DNA from 4 places in the Phytobacter palmae genome. Region 1 is predicted to be linked to each of the others. Evidence: predicted binding sites of a transcription regulator. Region 1 holds the regulator's gene; each other region holds the start of a gene.

Region 1 (4,680 bases):
ATTGTCGATTTCTATCGCCATTTTAGCGATGTCGAACTGCTGGTCTCCCAGGAGGTATTTAACGGTGTATGGGATGCGCTGGCCGACGGACGTGTTGAACTGGCTATTGGCGCAACTCAGGCAATTCCGGTCGGGGGCCGCTATACCTTTCGCGATATGGGCATGTTGAGCTGGAAATGTGTGGTTGCGCGTCATCATCCGCTGGCGGCGATGGCGTCGCCGCTCAGTGATGATACGTTACGGAACTGGCCATCGCTGGTGCGCGAAGATACCTCCCGTTCGCTGCCTAAACGCATCACCTGGCTTCTGGATAATCAGAAGCGGGTTGTCGCCCCTGACTGGGAATCATCTGCTGCCTGCTTGTCTGCCGGGCTATGCATTGGGATGGTGCCAGCGCATTTTGCCCGTCCGTGGATCGATCGCGGTGAATGGGTTGCGCTGGCACTTGAAAATCCTTTCCCGGACGCCGCCTGTTGTCTGACCTGGCAGCAGAATGATGCTTCACCGGCGCTGAGCTGGTTACTGGATTACCTGGGTGACAGCGAAACACTGAACAGAGAGTGGCTGCGGGAGCAGGAATGAACTGCTCCCGGCAGGATTAACGGCGATAGTCGCGGAACGGACCATCGGCAACCGAGCGGCGTTCAATCAGACGCGGATGCACTTCAATTGATTGTGACTCTTCACGCTTGTTCACGATGCGGTCCAGTAGCATGTTAAACGCGGTTTCACCCAGCGAGTCTTTCGGCTGGTGGATAGTTGTCAGTGAAGGGGTAAAGAAACGTGAATTGCGCACGTTATCATAACCGATCACCGAAATATCCTGCGGCACGCGCAGGCCCATTTCATCAGCCGCGCACAACGCGCCCATCGCCATAATGTCGCCACCGCAGAACACCGCAGTCGGGCGAGAAGACTGAGTCAGTATTTGTTGCATCGCACGATAACCGGACTCCGGCTCAAAGTCGCCCTGCACAATCCAGTTTTCCGGTACATTGATGTGGGCCTCTTGCATCGCTTTCATAAAGCCACTAAGACGGCCGGCTCCCGTGTTGCGCTCTAATGGCCCGGGGATAACGCCAATTTCGCGATGGCCGCGTTCAATCAGATAACGGCCGGCCATATAGCCACCGGCAAAGGCGTTATCGATTACCGTATCGGTAAAATCGGCTTTTGCTTCGCCCCAGTCCATTACCACCATAGGAATATGGCGATATTCCTCCAGCATGCTGAGTAACGATTCCGGGTATTCAGAACACATGACCAGCAGACCATCCACACGTTTTTGCGCCATCATCGACAGATAGGCGCGCTGTTTTTCCAGGTTATTCCAGGCGTTACCGAGAATAAGGGTGTAGCCTTTCTGGAAACAATTTTTCTCAACTGCTTCGATGATCTCGGCGAAATAAGCCGCTTCGCTACTGGTCGCCAGCAAGCCAATAGATTTCGTGTGATTGACTTTCAAACTGCGGGCAACCGCGCTGGGAGAGTAGTGTAATTCTTTAATCGCTGCCCAGACCGCGTTGCGCGTCTCTTCTGCAACGAAACGCGTCTTGTTAATTACATGTGATACGGTTGTGGTGGAAACGTTTGCTCGCTTCGCTACGTCTTTAATCGTTGCCATCAGATCTTACTCCAGACCATATCGTAAACTCCTGATAATACATAAGGTAAACGTTTGCCTTCCATCACCCTTTACCCATAGAAGGGATTGCAATACGCCGGGAAAAAGACACTGGACGTCAGGAGGGGAGTCAATGGCCGGTACGCTAATAAATTTAGCGTCGAATTTTGTCTGATCTTGACCAAAAGGGGAAGTGCTAAAACGTGTATCACTCTAAATCCTGCAAGATTTTTACGTTTATTTGTGCAAAAATGCGTTACATCACTTTTTGTGTGGAAATTAATAAGGAGAAAAATTGATGAGCACCGACCTGAAGTTTTCTTTAGTGACTACCGTAATTGTACTCGCCCTGATTGTTGCTGGCGGACTCACTGCCGCACTGCATTGATTTACCCCGGGGGAGAGCCCTCTCTCCCTCGTCTCTCCTGTCGATTGTCATCAAATCAGCAATAGTCTTTTCCCATTTCGCTAACTTCTGTTTTTTGTGATTGATGTCATACTTTTGACTTCTGTGACGGTGTCGCGCGTCGACACGGCAATTCCGGAGTCTATTTATGAAGATCAATTTCCCACTGCTTGCCCTGGCGATTGGCGCTTTCGGCATCGGTACGACCGAATTTTCACCCATGGGGTTACTGCCCGTTATCGCCCAGGGCGTGGATGTCTCGATCCCGGCAGCGGGTATGCTTATTAGCGCTTATGCTATTGGCGTCATGGTTGGCGCACCGTTAATGACGCTGTTGCTTTCCCATCGGGCGCGACGTAATGCGCTGGTATTCCTGATGGCGATTTTTACCCTCGGCAATGTGCTGTCGGCACTTTCACCTGATTACACAACATTGATGCTCTCCCGCATCATTACCAGTCTGAATCATGGTGCGTTCTTTGGGCTTGGTTCTGTGGTGGCAGCAAGCGTGGTGGCAAAAGAAAAACAGGCCAGTGCGGTAGCGACCATGTTTATGGGGCTGACTATCGCCAATATCGGCGGTGTGCCCGCAGCAACCTGGCTGGGTGGGGCGATTGGCTGGCGCATGTCGTTCCTGGCCACAGCGGGGCTGGGTGTCATCGCTATGATCAGTCTCTACTTTTCGTTGCCGAAAGGCAGTGCCGGTGAGCGTCCTGATGTGCGTAAAGAACTGGCAGTATTAATGCGTCCTCAGGTAGTTTCGGCGTTGCTGACGACGGTACTGGGGGCCGGGGCGATGTTCACGCTCTATACCTACATTTCACCCGTACTGCACCGTATTACCGATGCCACACCTGCGTTTATCACCGCGATGCTGGTGCTGGTAGGCGTTGGATTCTCCATCGGTAACTATCTTGGCGGCAAGCTGGCTGACCGCTCGGTCACGGCGACCCTGAAAGGCTTCTTGTTGCTATTGATCGTAATTATGGTTGCAATTCCCTGGCTGGCGCGCAGTGAAATCGGCGCAGCAATCAGTATGGTTGTCTGGGGTGCGGCAACCTTCGCGGTAGTGCCTCCGTTGCAGATGCGTGTTATGCGCGTGGCGCATGAGGCTCCGGGCCTGTCATCATCCGTAAATATTGGTGCGTTTAACCTGGGCAATGCGCTGGGGGCAGCGGCAGGGGGCGCGGTGATCTCGGGTGGACTGGGATACACCGTCGTGCCGGTAACCGGGGCGATTATTGCGGGAATGGCGCTATTGCTGGTGTTGCTTTCCGGCAGAGCTAATGCAGAGCGAACCTGCACAGCAGCGGAATAAAAAAACAGGAGGGTTTCCCCTCCTGATGATTATGCGGCGAGATTCTTCGCGACAAACTCCCAGTTGACCAGCGCCCAGAAATGCTCCAGATAGTTTGGACGGGCGTTACGATAGTCAATGTAGTAAGCGTGTTCCCACACATCCACAGTCAGCAACGGCCTGGCGTCGGTGGTAAGCGGCGTTCCGGCATTCGATGTCGAAACAATTGCCAGTTTGCCATCGGCGTTTTTCACAAGCCACGTCCAGCCTGAACCAAAGTTCTTCACTGCGGCATCCGTGAATTTCGCTTTAAACTCAGCAAAGCTGCCAAATGCGCTGTTAATTGCAGCTGCCACAGCGCCTGCAGGCTCACCGCCTGCGTTCGGGGCCAGACAATGCCAGTAGAAAGTATGGTTCCAGACCTGGGCTGCATTGTTAAACACGCCGCCTTCGGAGCTACGAATAATCTCTTCGAGCGTTTTGCCTTCAAGCGGGCTGCCTTTGATCAGGTTATTCAGATTGGTGACATAAGCCTGATGGTGTTTGCCGTGATGGTACTCCAGCGTTTCCGCAGAAATGTGCGGTGCCAGGGCGTCTTTTGCATACGGTAATGCAGGTAATTCGAACGACATTGCTTCACTCCTTATTGTTTTAATGCACTCAATAACCTTATTGAGTGTAAGGATAGGGTAGCAAATCGAAAGGGGAGAAAAAAGAGAGAGTTACCTGCCGCCTGAGCGGCAGGTAAGAGATTAGCGGATGGTTTTTGGCGTAACCATTCTGCGGGCACCCACATAATGACGCTGCCAGTAATCTTCGCTTAATGAGGTTATCTGGATATCCTGGCCGCTGCGTGGCGACTGAATGAATTTGCCGTTGCCGACATACACACCCACGTGGTCGGCTGTACCACGACCCTGCGTACGGAAGAATACCAGATCGCCGCTTTCCAGTTCCGCAACGTTGACCGGAGAAGCATCACGCAGGTGATACATTTCATTCGCGGTGCGGGGAATGCGGAATTTCACCAGATCTTTATAGGCGTAATAGACCAGACCACTGCAATCAAACCCGGTCATCGGGGAGGTGCCGCCCCAATGGTAAGGCTTGCCAATCTGATTCATCAGTTTGGACATGGCAGTTTTCTGTACTTTCTGGATACGGACTTTGTGTGCTTCGGAAATAGCAACAGGTTTGCTGCTTTTCACTTTTACACAATGCGGCTTGTGGCCTTTACGCTTTGTGCATTTTTCCGTCATAGCGGTAGCGGCGATGGGTTTCGTGCTGGTTTTACTGTGACGGGAGGAATTCTTACTGGTGGTTTTGTTGCTGCTGGTCGACGTTTTTTTCGTC
Region 2 (4,680 bases), on a different contig from region 1:
TCCAGCGCTTTTAACATGCCGCTGCGTAGCTTATCTTCGTTAAACGGTTCACGAACCTCATTGCTTTTCACAACGCGCGGCATGACAAGCTCTGCCACTTCAAAGGTGGTGAAACGTTCATTGCATACCAGACACTGGCGACGGCGACGGACAGACGAACCTTCACCGACAAGGCGAGAATCAATTACTTTGGTATCCACGGCGAAACAGAATGGGCAATGCATACGACGTCCTGGCGAGTGAGTTAACTGAAATCTATTTTACCCTGAACTGGCATGACAACAAAGACGAGCCGATTTTGAGACAATGGATCGATGGCAACGCAGTCGTTGCGATCTACCATTAAAAACATCCTCATCTTCAAGGAAACAGACAGAATGACAAGACGTTACCTAAGATCCCTGTTGCTGGGAAGCGTTTTCGCCCTTAGCGCCTGTGCACAGCAAAGCGAGGTCCGCCAATTGCATCAGGATGTCAGCACCCTGAACAATGAAATGGCCAAACTGAACAAAGAGACGGTGAAAATCACTCAGCAAAATGCGCTGAATGCAAAATCCAGCAACGGCGTCTACCTGCTGCCTGGCTCCAACACCCCCGCCCGGCTGAACAGCCAGATCGGTATGTTGCGTATGACGTTGAAAGACATCACGCCAAATGCGAACGGCACGCGGGCCACGTTGCGAATTCAGGGGGAGTCTAACGATCCACTCCCGGCGTTCAGCGGCACCGTAGAGTGGGGACAAATTCAGGGCACCACGCAGAACTTTCAGGAAGTTAACGTGCAAAACCAACTGATTAGCGCGCCGGCCAGCACGCTTGCGCCAAGTGATGTTGATGTGGCGCTACAACTCAATGGGATTACGCCAGATCAGTTAGGTTTCGTCCGCATCCACGACATTCAGCCCGCCAGTCCGCAGTAATTTTCCCGCCGACACTGTCGCGCTTATTCACATTTTGTTACGCCTGAACACTCACCGGATGAAAATCTGGTGGGTGCCATTTATTGGCAACATTGATGATCATCAGTACAATCCCTGCTGCTGAATGCGCGTAAACGTGAACGCAATCGATTACGTGTGTTTCAGTAATGTGAAACAACACGTATTTTTGTGAGCAAGGATACTTATAATAAGCCCGCAGAAACATGAAATATTTAGAAACGCAATGCGTGCATTCTTTCATTCCCGTAAGGGATCTCTTATCAGTGGCATAATTATGAAGAAAACATTACTCGCAGCCGGCGCTGCACTGGCTTTTTCGACCTCTTTCTCCGTGAATGCAGCGGATAACAGCAAACCGGAATACGTGTCTGACTGGTGGCACCAGAGCGTTAACGTGGTAGGCAGCTATCACACCCGCTTCGGACCACAGATTCGTAACGATACTTACCTGGAATATGAAGCATTTGCCAAAAAAGACTGGTTTGATTTTTATGGTTATGCCGATGCTCCGGTCTTCTTTGGCGGTAACACTGAGGCCAAAGGTATCTGGAACCACGGTTCTCCGCTGTTTATGGAAATCGAACCGCGCTTCTCCATTGATAAACTGACCGGTACCGATCTGAGCTTTGGTCCGTTCAAAGAGTGGTATTTCGCGAACAACTATATCTACGATATGGGTCGCAACGCATCCGGTCGCCAGAGCACCTGGTACATGGGTCTGGGTACCGATATTGATACCGGTCTGCCGATGAGCCTGTCTCTGAACGTGTATGCCAAATACCAGTGGCAGAACTACGGTGCAGAAAACCAGAACGACTGGGACGGCTACCGTTTCAAAGTGAAATACTTTGTGCCAATCACCTCTCTGTGGGGCGGCAACCTGAGCTATATCGGTTTCACCAACTTTGACTGGGGCTCTGATCTGGGCGATAAGAGCGCCTATGCTGAGAACGGCATTAAGCAGCGCACCAACAACTCCATCGCGTCCAGCCACATTCTGTCTCTGAGCTACGATCACTGGCACTACTCCGCTGTTGCGCGTTACTGGCACAATGGTGGTCAGTGGAATAACGATGCCGACCTGGTCTGGATGAAAGAGAACGTACGCTCTACCGGCTGGGGTGGATACCTGGTGGTGGGTTATAACTTCTAAGTGAAGTTATCCCTCATCCTGCAAGGATGACCTGAACAGAAAAGCACCGAACGAGACGCTCATCGGTGCTTTTTTTATTCAGATCCGTTTGAGAATTTTTACTTTTTCTTGTTCAACATCGCTTTCAGATCAGCAAAGGGGTTATACGTCGCCTCGCCAACATCCTTCTGCGCATCTTCCCCCGCAACAACCGTAGAACCGTACTGATCCGCTTCGGTGTATTTCGAATGCTCATGATCGTGACAGAACAGGCAAAGCAGTTCCCAGTTGCTGCCGTCTTCGGGATTATTGGTATGATCGTGATCGATATGGTGAACGGTGAGTTCACGCAGGTTCGAATAAACAAACTCCCGCGAACAGCGCCCGCATACCCATGGAAACAGTTTTAATGCTTTTTCACGGTAGCCGCTTTCCAGCCGCGTATAGTTTTTAGGGATAATCGCCATATGTATGTCAATGCCTGATAAATGTCGGATAGATACCAGTTTCGCGCGAGGCAGCTTTTTTATCAATGTCCCCGATTAAAGGAGGAGAAAGTCCTTCCTGAAATCATGCGGCCATAGAAGTCATAAAAAAACCGCAGCTTGCGGCTGCGGTTTTTTTTAAGCGGAGAACCGGATTACGGCAGAATTGACGGCTGATCCGCCCCTTCTTTTTCCACTTTCTGCTGAATCAGATGCTCACGTTTCATGCCCAGTTTCAGTGCCAGCGCAGAGGCCACATAAATCGAGGACGCCGTACCGATGGTGACACCAATAAGCATGGTCAGTGAGAAGCCCGCCAGAATCGGACCACCAAACAGATACAGCATCAGGATCACAACTAAGGTCGTCCCGGATGTGATCAACGTACGATGCAACGTCTGGGTCAGTGACACGTTAAAGATTTCGTAAGAGGTTCCGCGGCGGATCTTGCGGAAGTTTTCACGAATACGGTCAGACACCACGATACTGTCGTTAAGTGAGTAACCGATAACGGACATCAGCGATGCTACAATAGTCAGGTCAATCTCGATATGGAACAGCGACAGCACGCCCATGGTAATAATAACGTCGTGCGCCAGTGCGATAACCACCCCTGCCGCCAGACGCCACTCGAAGCGGAAGCCAACGTAAACAAGGATAGAGATCAGCGCCACGAGCAGCGCCATTGCACCGGTTTGCGCAAGGTCAGCCCCCACGCTCGGGCCAACAAACTCAATACGTTTAACCGTCGCATTCTGGCTGCTGGTTTCGTTAATAACCTTAACGACTTTGCTGCCCAGCTCCTGCCCCCCGGTTTCCCCGTGTACAGGCGGCATACGTACCATGATGTCGCGACTGCTACCGAAATTTTGCAGTAACGGCTCTTCAAAGCCTGACTTCTGCAGCGCGTCGCGCATCTGGTCCATATCCACTGGTTTTTCCAGCGTGATCTCAATGACCGTACCGCCGGTAAAATCCAGACCCCAGTTAAACCCACGTACGCCAATAATGGCGATAGAGACGATTAACAGCAGACCTGAGATGCCGAACGCCCAGTAATCCCAGCGCATAAAGTCCCAGACTTTACGGCCGTAGTTCAATTGTTCAACAGTGTATTCCTGTGCCACAACGCACTCCTCAGATAGACAGCTTTTTAACGCGCTTGCCGCCGTACAGCAGGTTCACGATGGCACGGGTGCCGACAATTGCAGTAAACATCGACGTTGCCACACCGATACCGGTTGTAATGGCAAAGCCTTTGATGGCGCCCGTACCAACTGCATACAGGATCAGGACTTTAATCAGCGTGGTGACGTTCGCATCAAAGATAGAACTGAACGCGCCTTTATAACCTTCATCAATGGCTTGCTGCACCGAACGACCGTTGCTCAACTCTTCTTTGATACGTTCGTTTATCAGTACGTTAGCATCGACCGCAACCGCAAGGGTTAACACGATACCCGCAATACCCGGCATGGTGAGCGTCGCCCCTGGCAGCAGGGACATAATGCCGACAATCAGAACCAGGTTGGCAATCAGCGCGCTCGTCGCAATCAGACCAAACTTCTTATAGAAGAAGATCATGAAGATGATGGAGACAACCAGACCTGCCAGACAGGCTTCCAGTCCCTGAGTGATGTTCTGCATCCCCAGTGTTGGACCAATGGTACGTTCTTCAACAATCTGAATCGGCGCAATCAGCGCACCGGCACGCAGCAGCAGAGAAAGCTGACGCGCTTCGTTCGGGTTGTTGATACCGGTGATACGGAAGCTGTTACCCAGACGAGACTGGATATTGGCGATGTTAATCACCTCTTCCTCTTTCACCAGAATAGCGCGGCCATTCGCGTCTTTCTTGCCGCTGTCTTTGTACTCCACGAACAGGGTCGCCATCGGTTTGCCGATGTTGTCCTTGGTGAAGTTAGACATGATGTTACCGCCAGCGCTATCCAGTGAAATATTCACCTGAGGCTGGTTATACTCATCCTGGCTGGACGTGGAGTCCGTGATATGGTCACCGGTCAGAATCACACGTTTGTACAGTACAACCGGCTGCCCTTCACGGGTCTGTTTCACCTCAGAATCGCCCGGCACACGGCCCGCAGCGGCAGCGGCCTGATCA
Region 3 (4,680 bases), on a different contig from region 1:
ACAACCGCTGTCCGGCAAACCGGTGCTGATCCAGACCAGTTCAATGGGCGCGATAGGCGGCGCGCGTTGTCAATACCATCTGCGGCAAATTCTGGTCTTTCTTGATGCCATGGTGATGAACAAGCCGGAATTTATGGGCGGCGTGATTCAAAGCAAAGTGGATCAACAAACAGGAGAGGTGGTCGATCAGAGTACGCTCGATCATCTGAGCGGGCAGTTGACGGCCTTTGGCGACTACATTCAGCGCGTAAGACGCTGACAAAAAAGCCCGGTAAGCACAGAGGCTACCGGGCTTTTTCTTTCGATGGCAATTAATGCGCGTCGATAAAGACGATTTTCAGCACGAACAGCACCGCAACCACAACCACACACGGGCTGAGGTCGCGCAGGCGACCGGTGAACAGCTTCATCACACAGTAAGAGATAAAGCCCAGCGCGATACCTTCGGTAATTGAGAAGCTGAAAGGCATCATTACGGCGGTGATAAACGCCGGCACTGCTTCGGTCAGATCATCCCACTTCACGCGAGAAAGGCTGGAGGTCATCAGGACACCAACATAAATCAGCGCGCCCGCAGCAGCATACGCAGGAACCATTCCGGCCAGCGGTGACAGGAAGATAACCAGCAGGAACAGGATGCCAACGACAACAGCTGTCAGACCTGTACGGCCCCCCACAGAGACCCCGGAAGATGATTCAATGTACGCGGTCACCGAAGAGGTACCGATGAACGAACCCGCCACGGAAGAGATACTGTCGACATACAGCGCCTGCTTCATACGCGGGAATTTACCGTTCTCATCAACCAGACCCGCTTTATCGGTCACACCGAGCAGAGTGCCGGAGGAGTCAAAGAGGTTAACCAGCATAAAGGAGAAGATAACGCCTGCCAGGCCAATGTTGAACGATCCGGCCAGGTCAACGTTACCCACTACGCTCGCCACGCTCGGCGGCGCAGAAATAATCCCGTGATACTGCACATCGCCCATCATCCAGCCCAGCAGGGTGGTCACGACAATAGAAATCAGTACCGCAGCGTGAATATTGCGGGAAGCCAGAATAGCAATAATGAAGAAGCCCAGAATACCCAGCAGAACGCTGTGAGACGTCAGGTTACCAATGGCCACCAGCGTATCTTTGTTCGGGACAATCACACCGGCGTTTTTCAGGCCCATCATACCGATAAACAGACCAATACCGCTGGTAATCCCTACACGCAGGCTGACCGGAATGTTAGCAATCATCCAGTAACGCACACGGAAGATAGTCAGCAACAGCAGACCGACTGCGCCCCAGAAAATCGCGCCCATCCCGACTTGCCAGGACAGCCCCATCGCACCAACAACCACAAACGCGAAGAAGGCGTTCAGGCCCATTGCGGGTGCCAGCGCAACCGGCAGGTTAGCAAACAGCCCCATCAGGATACTGCCGAACGCGGCAATCAGACAGGTGGTGACGAATACCGCACTGGTGTCCATCCCGGCGACACCCAAAATCTGCGGGTTAACAAAAACGATGTAAACCATCGTCAAAAAAGTGGTGAAACCGGCGATCACTTCGGTGCGTGCCGACGTGCCATGTTCACGCAGTTTAAACACGCGCTCAAGCAACCCTTGGCTCGACGCCTGGGTAGTGTGTTGTTGGCTCATTATCAATTTCCGAACAAGGAGGGAAAATTCGTCGCTATCCTATACCAAAATGAGACAATGTTGACGGTTATCACACACTTTTTTTCATTGAATTTGCTTATACGGCAACGATTGCGTGGGCTAATTAGCCTTAAGTAAACGATAAACTTGCAATATACAGGAAATGGCATGTCCCAAATTGAAGCACTGTTTTTCGACTGTGACGGCACCCTGGTTGACAGTGAAGTCATCTGTTCGCGCGCATATGTGCATATGTTTAAAGAGTCTGGCATTACCCTCGACCTTGAAGAGGTGTTCAAGCGTTTCAAAGGCATGAAACTTTACGAGATCATCGAGGTGACAGGTGAAGAACACGGCGTGACACTGGATAAGACGAAGCTGGAGCCGGTTTTTCGCAGCGAAGTCGCGCGGCTGTTTGATTCCGAGCTGGAAATCATTCCGGGGGCGAAGGAGCTACTTGATGCGGTCAGCGTGCCAGTCTGCGTAGTCTCTAACGGCCCGGTAAGTAAAATGGAACACTCTCTTGGCAAAACCGGTCTTCTGCACCATTTCCCGGAGCGCCTGTTCAGCGGTTACGATATTCAACGCTGGAAGCCCGACCCGGAACTGATGTTCCATGCGGCAAAAGCGCTGCATGTGAATACGACACGCTGCATTCTGGTTGACGATTCGGTGGCCGGTGTGCAATCGGGTATCGCTGCGGGCATGGAAGTGTTTTATTTCTGTGCCGATCAGCACAACAAACCGATTGACCATCCTCAGGTGACCACGTTCACCGAACTTTCGCAACTTCCGGCATTGTGGAAAGCGCGCGGCTGGAACATTACGCGCTAACGGTAAACGCCTCCCCCGATGCGGGAGAGGCGTAATGCATCACTTAAACAATTTCTGCACAAACTCGGCATAGGCTGGACGCCAGACATCCATTTCGTGATTCAGACCCGGGTACATCTTGTAGTCGAATTTAATGCCTTGTTTCTCAAGATCGCTTTTCAGACCGGCGATGTCTTTACCCGTGACGGAATCTTTTTCACCCACCACCACCGTAAAGTTATGCAGCTGTTTATTGATCTCCTGAGGTTTGTTGAGCTGCGCGGTAACACCAGCATCCGGAACGGTAGTGGTCGTTACGCCACTCAAGGTCGCCAGCCAGCCAAAGCTATCAAGATGGTTCATACCTGATACCAGCGCCTGATAACCGCCCTGCGATAAGCCAGCCAGCGCGCGCCCGCTTGCATCTTTACGCACATTGAATCGCCCATCGACCATCGGGATAATGTCATGCATCAGTTCACGATCGGCTGCTTTGGCATTCAACGGATAGAAGGTCTTGCGGCGCTCTTTCGGCGGATAGTTTTCCGCAATCGCCTGCACAATATCCGTTTCCGTATCCGGCACCACCACCAGCATCGGTTTGATTTTTCCTTCGGCCAGCAGATTATCCATGATCTGCGGCAGGCGTCCCTGATCGATAGCGGAAAGCCCTGTGTCACCAAAACCATGATAGAAGTAGAGTACCGGGAGCGGTTCACCTTTGCCGTTATAGCCAGGCGGTGTCCAGATATAGACGCGACGCTCTGAACCTAACTCTTTCGAGTGATAGGTCACGGTCAACAGATCGCCATGCGGAACGGCGCGATCGTCAAGTATGCTTCCCGGCACCAGGATAAGGCTGGTATTGACCTGACGCTGCGGCTTCTGAAAACGGCTTCCCGTGTCCACCGAGCGGAAGCCATCCACATCAAAGTAGTATTCGTACAAATTCGGCGCCAGAGATTCGCTTTTCCAGGACCAGACGCCGCTCTCATCTTTGCTCATATCATGGGAGACAGAGTTATCCGGGGTGGAACCGGTAACCACTGACACCCGTTTTGCTGATGGCGCAAACAGGCGATAGGTAATGCTTTTATCGGCATTTACCTGGGTCACATATTGACTAACCGGCACCGACAAATCCGGGGTTGCAGGAAAAGGCGCAGCAATGGCGGGAATGGCAGCGCTGCCAAGCAGTGCGGTGATGGCGAGTGTCAGACAGGCGATGTTTCTTTTCATATCAAATCCCTCATATTATTTTGTCGTTCACGCAGTGATATTGTGCGGGCATTACCACCAGACCTCAGCCTGAATGCCTGCGGCAAACTGGTTGTTTTTCTCATCAGCGAAGCTGAAATTATCCAGTTCGTTGTCCAGCGCATGGATGTAGGTACCATAAAAACGAATTTCCGGGCGTGACGTCAGCATGCTGGTGTTGACCTTAAGCGTATGGTAAAGCGTGGTTTTATACCCAGCCTCTTTGAACTTCGTACCGTACTGATTTTTGTTCTGCTGATTGAAATAGGCCAGTTCGACGCCCGTCTGGTTGTATTTGTCCCAGATATACGCCGGACGCACGACCGCGCGATAGCTGGTGAAATCACTGTGGGCACCAGTCTCATAGCTATAGACATCTTCGCCTCGTGAATAAACCAGCGCGTTGGCTACGATCACATCGTCACGCAGATAGGTTTCACCCTGCGAGACCAGGCGAATCGCCGTACCGTTGGTGTGATCGCCATAGTAACGTCCATTGAATGCGATGTACGGGCTGGAACCGCTGTAGCGGGCAAAGCTGCTTGCCAGTGAGTTATTGGCCATCAGGAAGCTGAATTCGTTATAACCACCGCTTTTGAATTTTTGCGTTAACGCCGTACCAAACATCCAGGTATCTTTCCATTTGTAATACCCGTTGTCGTTCACGTTCTCTTTCTGCGTATCCGTTGAGTTCGCCATCGCGTAACGGCCATTGACCATCAGCTCGGCTTTATCCCACAACGGAATGGCTTTGTAGCGGACATCAACGGTGTTGGTATTGAGTTTCTGTGAGTGGCTGAGTGAACGGTCGTACTGGTCAATATCCTCACGCAACAGCGCAATATCGAGCTTACCGCTGCCAAGCTTCATGTTCTCAATCCCGGCGCCGCCAGAGGAGTCAGTACGCTGCGTTTTCCAGTCGAGCATCTGTACTTCATATTTCGGAAGCTGGTGCTTACCC
Region 4 (4,680 bases), on a different contig from region 1:
CGCCTTCACCACCGTTTCAATCTTCTGCTTACTCACCGCACTGGCGACGAACAATACCGATCCCACCGGCGGGGTAATTAAGCCGATCCCGAGATTAACCATCATGATCATGCCAAAATGAACCGGATCGATACCCAGTGCATTCGTAACCGGTAACAGCACTGGCGTCAGGATCAAGATGATCGGCGCCATATCCATCAAGGTGCCAATCAGCAGCAGCATGACATTCAGGTACATCAAAATGACGTACTTGTTATCCGACAGCGAAGTAAAGAATTCGGTGATACGCACCGGAAGCTGCATATAGGTCATCACCGCGCCGAAAGCGGCGGCAAAACCAATTAAAATCATCACAATGGTTACGGTCTTAACCGTGCGACACATTAATTTTGGCAGCTCATTCCATTTGTAATCACGGTAAATGAACATGGTGACGAAGAAGGCCCACAGGCAGGCAACAGCGGCAGATTCAGTGGCGGTAAAAATCCCGGAGAGAATGCCGCCGAGAATAATCACGACCGTCATCAGCCCCCATAGCGCATCAACGAACATCCGGATCGCCTGCTTAAACGGAATCCGCTCCCCTTTCGGGTAACCGCGTTTGTGGGCAAAACCCAGACACAAAATCATCAGGCACAAACCCAACAGTAAGCCCGGCAGGACACCTGCGATAAACAGCGTCGCAATAGATACCGTGCCCCCTGCCGCCAGCGAGTAAATGACCGAGTTATGGCTGGGCGGGATCAAAATCGCCTGTACCGAGCCGCTGGCTGTCACCGCCGCCGCGTATTCGCGCGGATATCCTTTCTTTTCCATTTCCGGGATCATCACGCTGCCGATTGACGCCGTATCGGCGACCGACGAGCCAGAAATCGCGCCAAAAAAGGTCGATGCGACAATGTTCACCAGCGACAGCCCGCCGCGGATAAAGCCAACAAACAAGTAGGCGAAGTTGACCAGCCGCCGGGCTATCCCCCCTTCCGCCATGATCGCCCCCGCCAGAATAAAAAACGGAATTGCCAGCAGCGTGAATTTGTTCACCCCGCTGGTTATCTGGATCATCAGCGCCTCCAAAGGCAGATCAATCCACAGCGCCCCGGCTACTGCGCTCAAACCAACCGCAAAAGCGACCGGCATCCCCAGCGCCAGCAAAATGGCGAGGGTGAACAACAAGACAAATGCATCCATTTTTCACCCCTTACCCATGATTACCAATCAGCACGACCGGGCGGTTCTCCTGCGAACCGAACAACAATCGTTCAAGCACAAACAGGATCAGAATGGCCGATCCTACCGGCAACGGCAGATAACTTTCGCCTGAGGTCAGTAAAGGAAATTCCGCGACAGGTTGTTCCCACAGTTCCACGCACAGCCAGTAGCTGTACCAGCACATTATCAGAGAGATGAGCAGCATCAGCAGATCGACAAGCCGCGCGCATACGGTCTTTAGCATGTCAGGCAGACGATCCGTGAGCATATTGACCGCAATGTGGGAACCGGCGCGGTAACCCACCGCCGCGCCAATGAAGGTAAAAGTGACCATGCAGATGATGGCAATGGGCTCCGGCCATGACTCTCCGCGATTCAATACGTAACGCGAGAAAATGCCAATCGGAATGACGATCGTCATCACCAGTAATGATATTCCGGCTACCGTCATGGCAAGCAGGTACAGACGATCCATCCACTTTAAGTAGAGTTCTGACATAGGTTCTCCGCAGAAAGTGGGGGTTATTTGACGTCAGCGATAGCTTTCATCAGATCCTGGTGCTTGTCGCCATACTGGGCTCGCACCGGCTCTGTCGCTTTAATAAACACCGATTTATCGATGTCATGAAATTGCACGCCGCCTGCTTTCATTTTATCCAGCGCCTGCTGGGTATAGGCTTCCCAAAGCTTGCGCTGTTCAAACTGGGCTTCACGTGCCAGGGCGAGGATTTTTTTCTGATCATCCGCACTGAGTTTGTCCCATTTCACTTTCGAGTAGAGCAGCATTTCGGGGGTAATAAAGTGGCCGCTGAGGGTATAGTTTTTGGCGACCGGCATATAGTTATGGGCAATAAACGTCGGCGGATTGTTTTCCGCGCCATCAATTACGCCCGTTTGCATGCCGCTGTACACCTCACTCACCCCCATCGCCACCGAGTTAGCCCCCATCTGCTTTAACGTCGCCAGTGCGACGGGGCTGCCCTGAACGCGAATTTTCATTCCGTTCAAATCCTCAGGCTTCACAACCGGTTTTTTAGTGATGAGATTGCGCGTACCAGAGTCCATCCAGCCAAGAAATACCAGCCTCGATTTTGGATTGGCGGTCAGCTTATCGCCGATCTCTTTACCGATATCGCCATCAATGACTTTATGCATATGGTCTTCATCACGAAACACATACGGCAGGGTGAACACCTCAATATCCGGGAGAATGGCGGCAACGGGTGCCATTGAGACGCGAATCATATCGATTGCGCCCATTTGCGCCTGCTCGATCATCTGTTTTTCATCGCCCAGGACGCCGCCAGGAAAGACTTTAATCTCCAGCTTACCGTCTGTTTGTTGTTTGAGTTTTTCCCCCATATTCTGCACAGCAACAATATTGGGATAGCCTTCCGGATGCACATCGGCAGCTTTAATCGTCTGTGCGTTAACAGCGGATACAGATAACAGTGACACGGTGGACAGGCACAACGCGGCCAGCAACGGCTTGAAAGTCGTTTTCATCGGGTCTTCTCCAGGGCAGTGAAAGGTAAATGTTAAAACAATGTTTTATTTTTACGCTTAAAAACTAGACTACCGCTGAAAAAGGGAGGGTGAAGCGCCTCACAAAAAGCGCTAAAAAATGAAACAACGGTTTAGAATGGTGGCAAGGATCGCAAACGGCGTAAAAACGCGGCCTGTCATGGGGGAGTTATTGTCCTTTACGCACCAGATAGCGATACGGCAGCGATTGTGTTTCATGGGCCACCAGTTCATGTTCCATAAAACGGCAGAAACCTGGAATGTCGCGGGTGGTCGCCGGATCGTCGGCAATCACCAGCAGGGTTTCACCCGGCTGCATGTTGCGTACGGTTTTGCGCACCATCATCACCGGCTCAGGGCAACGCAGGCCCAGCGCATCAAGAGTATGGTCGGCGGTAATAAACAGGTCGGTCATTTTCATCTCACACGGGGGAAAAACGGCATTAGTTTACGCTGCCCATTTTATGACGCAAGCCAGGTTAACGATTGCGTTAAAAATAACCATTGCATCGCCAAAATGTTGCAGTATCATTCTGCGGCTTTGCACAGTATCAACACGCATTATTGGCGCAGCCCGTTTGTTTGAGGCCAGCACGCCGGCATCGTTACGTACACGGAGTACGTGAAGATGACCAGTGCTTCCCGATATGAAAAGGGCAACGAAGATAAGGCGTTACATGTTTATTGGGTTCCCTCACCCCAAACACTAAAAAGGTCACAATATGACGCAGTTTTCGCAAACTCAGCGCATGAAAGCGCTGTTCTGGCTATCCCTTTTTCACCTGCTGGTGATCACCTCCAGCAACTATCTGGTACAGCTACCGGTCAGTATTTTCGGCTTCCACACCACCTGGGGCGCATTCAGTTTCCCGTTTATTTTCCTTGCGACAGATTTGACCGTGCGTATTTTTGGCGCGCCGCTCGCCCGACGGATTATTTTCGCCGTGATGGTGCCTGCGCTGGTTATCTCCTACGGCATATCTTCACTGTTTTATATGGGAAGCTGGCAGGGCTTTGAAGCATTGACCCATTTCAACCTGTTCGTTGCCCGTATCGCCACCGCCAGCTTTATGGCTTACGCGTTGGGGCAGATCCTTGACGTGCATGTGTTTAACCGCCTGCGTCAGAACAAACGCTGGTGGATGGCACCTGCGGCCTCCACGGTGTTCGGTAACGCCAGCGACACCCTCGCCTTTTTCTTCATCGCCTTCTGGCACAGCCCGGACCCGTTTATGGCTGAACACTGGATGGAAATCGCGCTGGTGGATTACGCCTTTAAGGTCATTATCAGCATCGCCTTCTTCCTGCCGATGTATGGCGTGTTGTTGAATATGCTGTTGAAAAGACTGGCAGACAAATCTGAAATATCAGCGTTACAGGCCAGTTAAGAGTACGCGTTGCCAGTTGTGGTAAGATGGCCCGCATGAGCCGTTATGGCTGTTTATCGAAAGGAAGAAGTCAATGCGCAATCTGGTTAAATATGTCGGTATTGGCCTGCTGGTGATGGGTCTGGCGGCCTGCGACAACAGCGACAGCAAAAAAACGCCCGCACAAGGGGCTTCCGCAGAAAGCAACGCGACCGGGCAACCGGTGACGCTGCTTGATGGCAAACTCAGCTTCTCGCTGCCCGCAGACATGACCGACCAAAGCGGCAAACTGGGTACGCAGTCTAATAATATGCACGTTTACTCTGACTCAACCGGTCAGAAAGCGGTGATTGTAATTGTGGGCGACGACACTCAGGAAGGGCTGGATACGCTGGCAAAACGCCTGGAAGACCAGCAGCGCAACCGCGACCCGCAGCTGCAGGTCGTGACCAACAAGTCTATCGAACTGAAAGGCCAGAAGATGCAGCAGCTCGACAGCATCATCTCCGCCAAAGGTCAAACGGCCTGGTCTACCGTGGTGCTGGGTAAAGTGGACAACAAACTGCTGACGTTGCAGGTA

Evidence for each region. Region 1 encodes PurR, which represses purine synthesis genes. Its sites were predicted from a motif close to CANGCAAACGTTTGCNTG; they were not measured.
Region 2: AAIG39_RS02215 (nucleoside-specific channel-forming protein Tsx) is a predicted target of PurR. The motif match lies at 1,060-1,077, and genes of this name have one in related genera.
Region 3: AAIG39_RS04935 (NCS2 family permease) is a predicted target of PurR. The motif match lies at 1,750-1,767, and genes of this name have one in related genera.
Region 4: tusA (sulfurtransferase TusA) is a predicted target of PurR. The motif match lies at 3,209-3,226, and genes of this name have one in related genera.

The regions. Positions count from the first base shown of each region.
Region 1 is NZ_JBCIVJ010000015.1:121,093-125,772, forward strand. Features, by position in the region: gene punR (DNA-binding transcriptional activator PunR) at 1-582, shown strand, start outside; gene purR (HTH-type transcriptional repressor PurR) at 599-1,624, opposite strand; gene cydH (cytochrome bd-I oxidase subunit CydH) at 1,923-2,012, shown strand; gene AAIG39_RS18195 (MFS transporter) at 2,179-3,348, shown strand; gene sodB (superoxide dismutase [Fe]) at 3,378-3,959, opposite strand; gene AAIG39_RS18205 (C40 family peptidase) at 4,080-4,680, opposite strand, start outside.
Region 2 is NZ_JBCIVJ010000001.1:448,471-453,150, forward strand. Features, by position in the region: gene nrdR (transcriptional regulator NrdR) at 1-224, opposite strand, end outside; gene AAIG39_RS02205 (hypothetical protein) at 212-346, shown strand; gene AAIG39_RS02210 (SadB/YajI family lipoprotein) at 378-920, shown strand; gene AAIG39_RS02215 (nucleoside-specific channel-forming protein Tsx) at 1,216-2,094, shown strand; gene yajD (HNH nuclease YajD) at 2,193-2,540, opposite strand; gene secF (protein translocase subunit SecF) at 2,714-3,685, opposite strand; gene secD (protein translocase subunit SecD) at 3,696-4,680, opposite strand, start outside.
Region 3 is NZ_JBCIVJ010000002.1:478,836-483,515, forward strand. Features, by position in the region: gene AAIG39_RS04930 (NADPH-dependent FMN reductase) at 1-259, shown strand, start outside; gene AAIG39_RS04935 (NCS2 family permease) at 312-1,649, opposite strand; gene yieH (6-phosphogluconate phosphatase) at 1,818-2,483, shown strand; gene AAIG39_RS04945 (esterase) at 2,523-3,701, opposite strand; gene AAIG39_RS04950 (carbohydrate porin) at 3,753-4,680, opposite strand, start outside.
Region 4 is NZ_JBCIVJ010000002.1:134,907-139,586, forward strand. Features, by position in the region: gene AAIG39_RS03310 (TRAP transporter large permease) at 1-1,188, opposite strand, end outside; gene AAIG39_RS03315 (TRAP transporter small permease) at 1,199-1,708, opposite strand; gene AAIG39_RS03320 (TRAP transporter substrate-binding protein) at 1,732-2,715, opposite strand; gene tusA (sulfurtransferase TusA) at 2,903-3,148, opposite strand; gene AAIG39_RS03330 (7-cyano-7-deazaguanine/7-aminomethyl-7-deazaguanine transporter) at 3,456-4,121, shown strand; gene AAIG39_RS03335 (DcrB family lipoprotein) at 4,195-4,680, shown strand, end outside.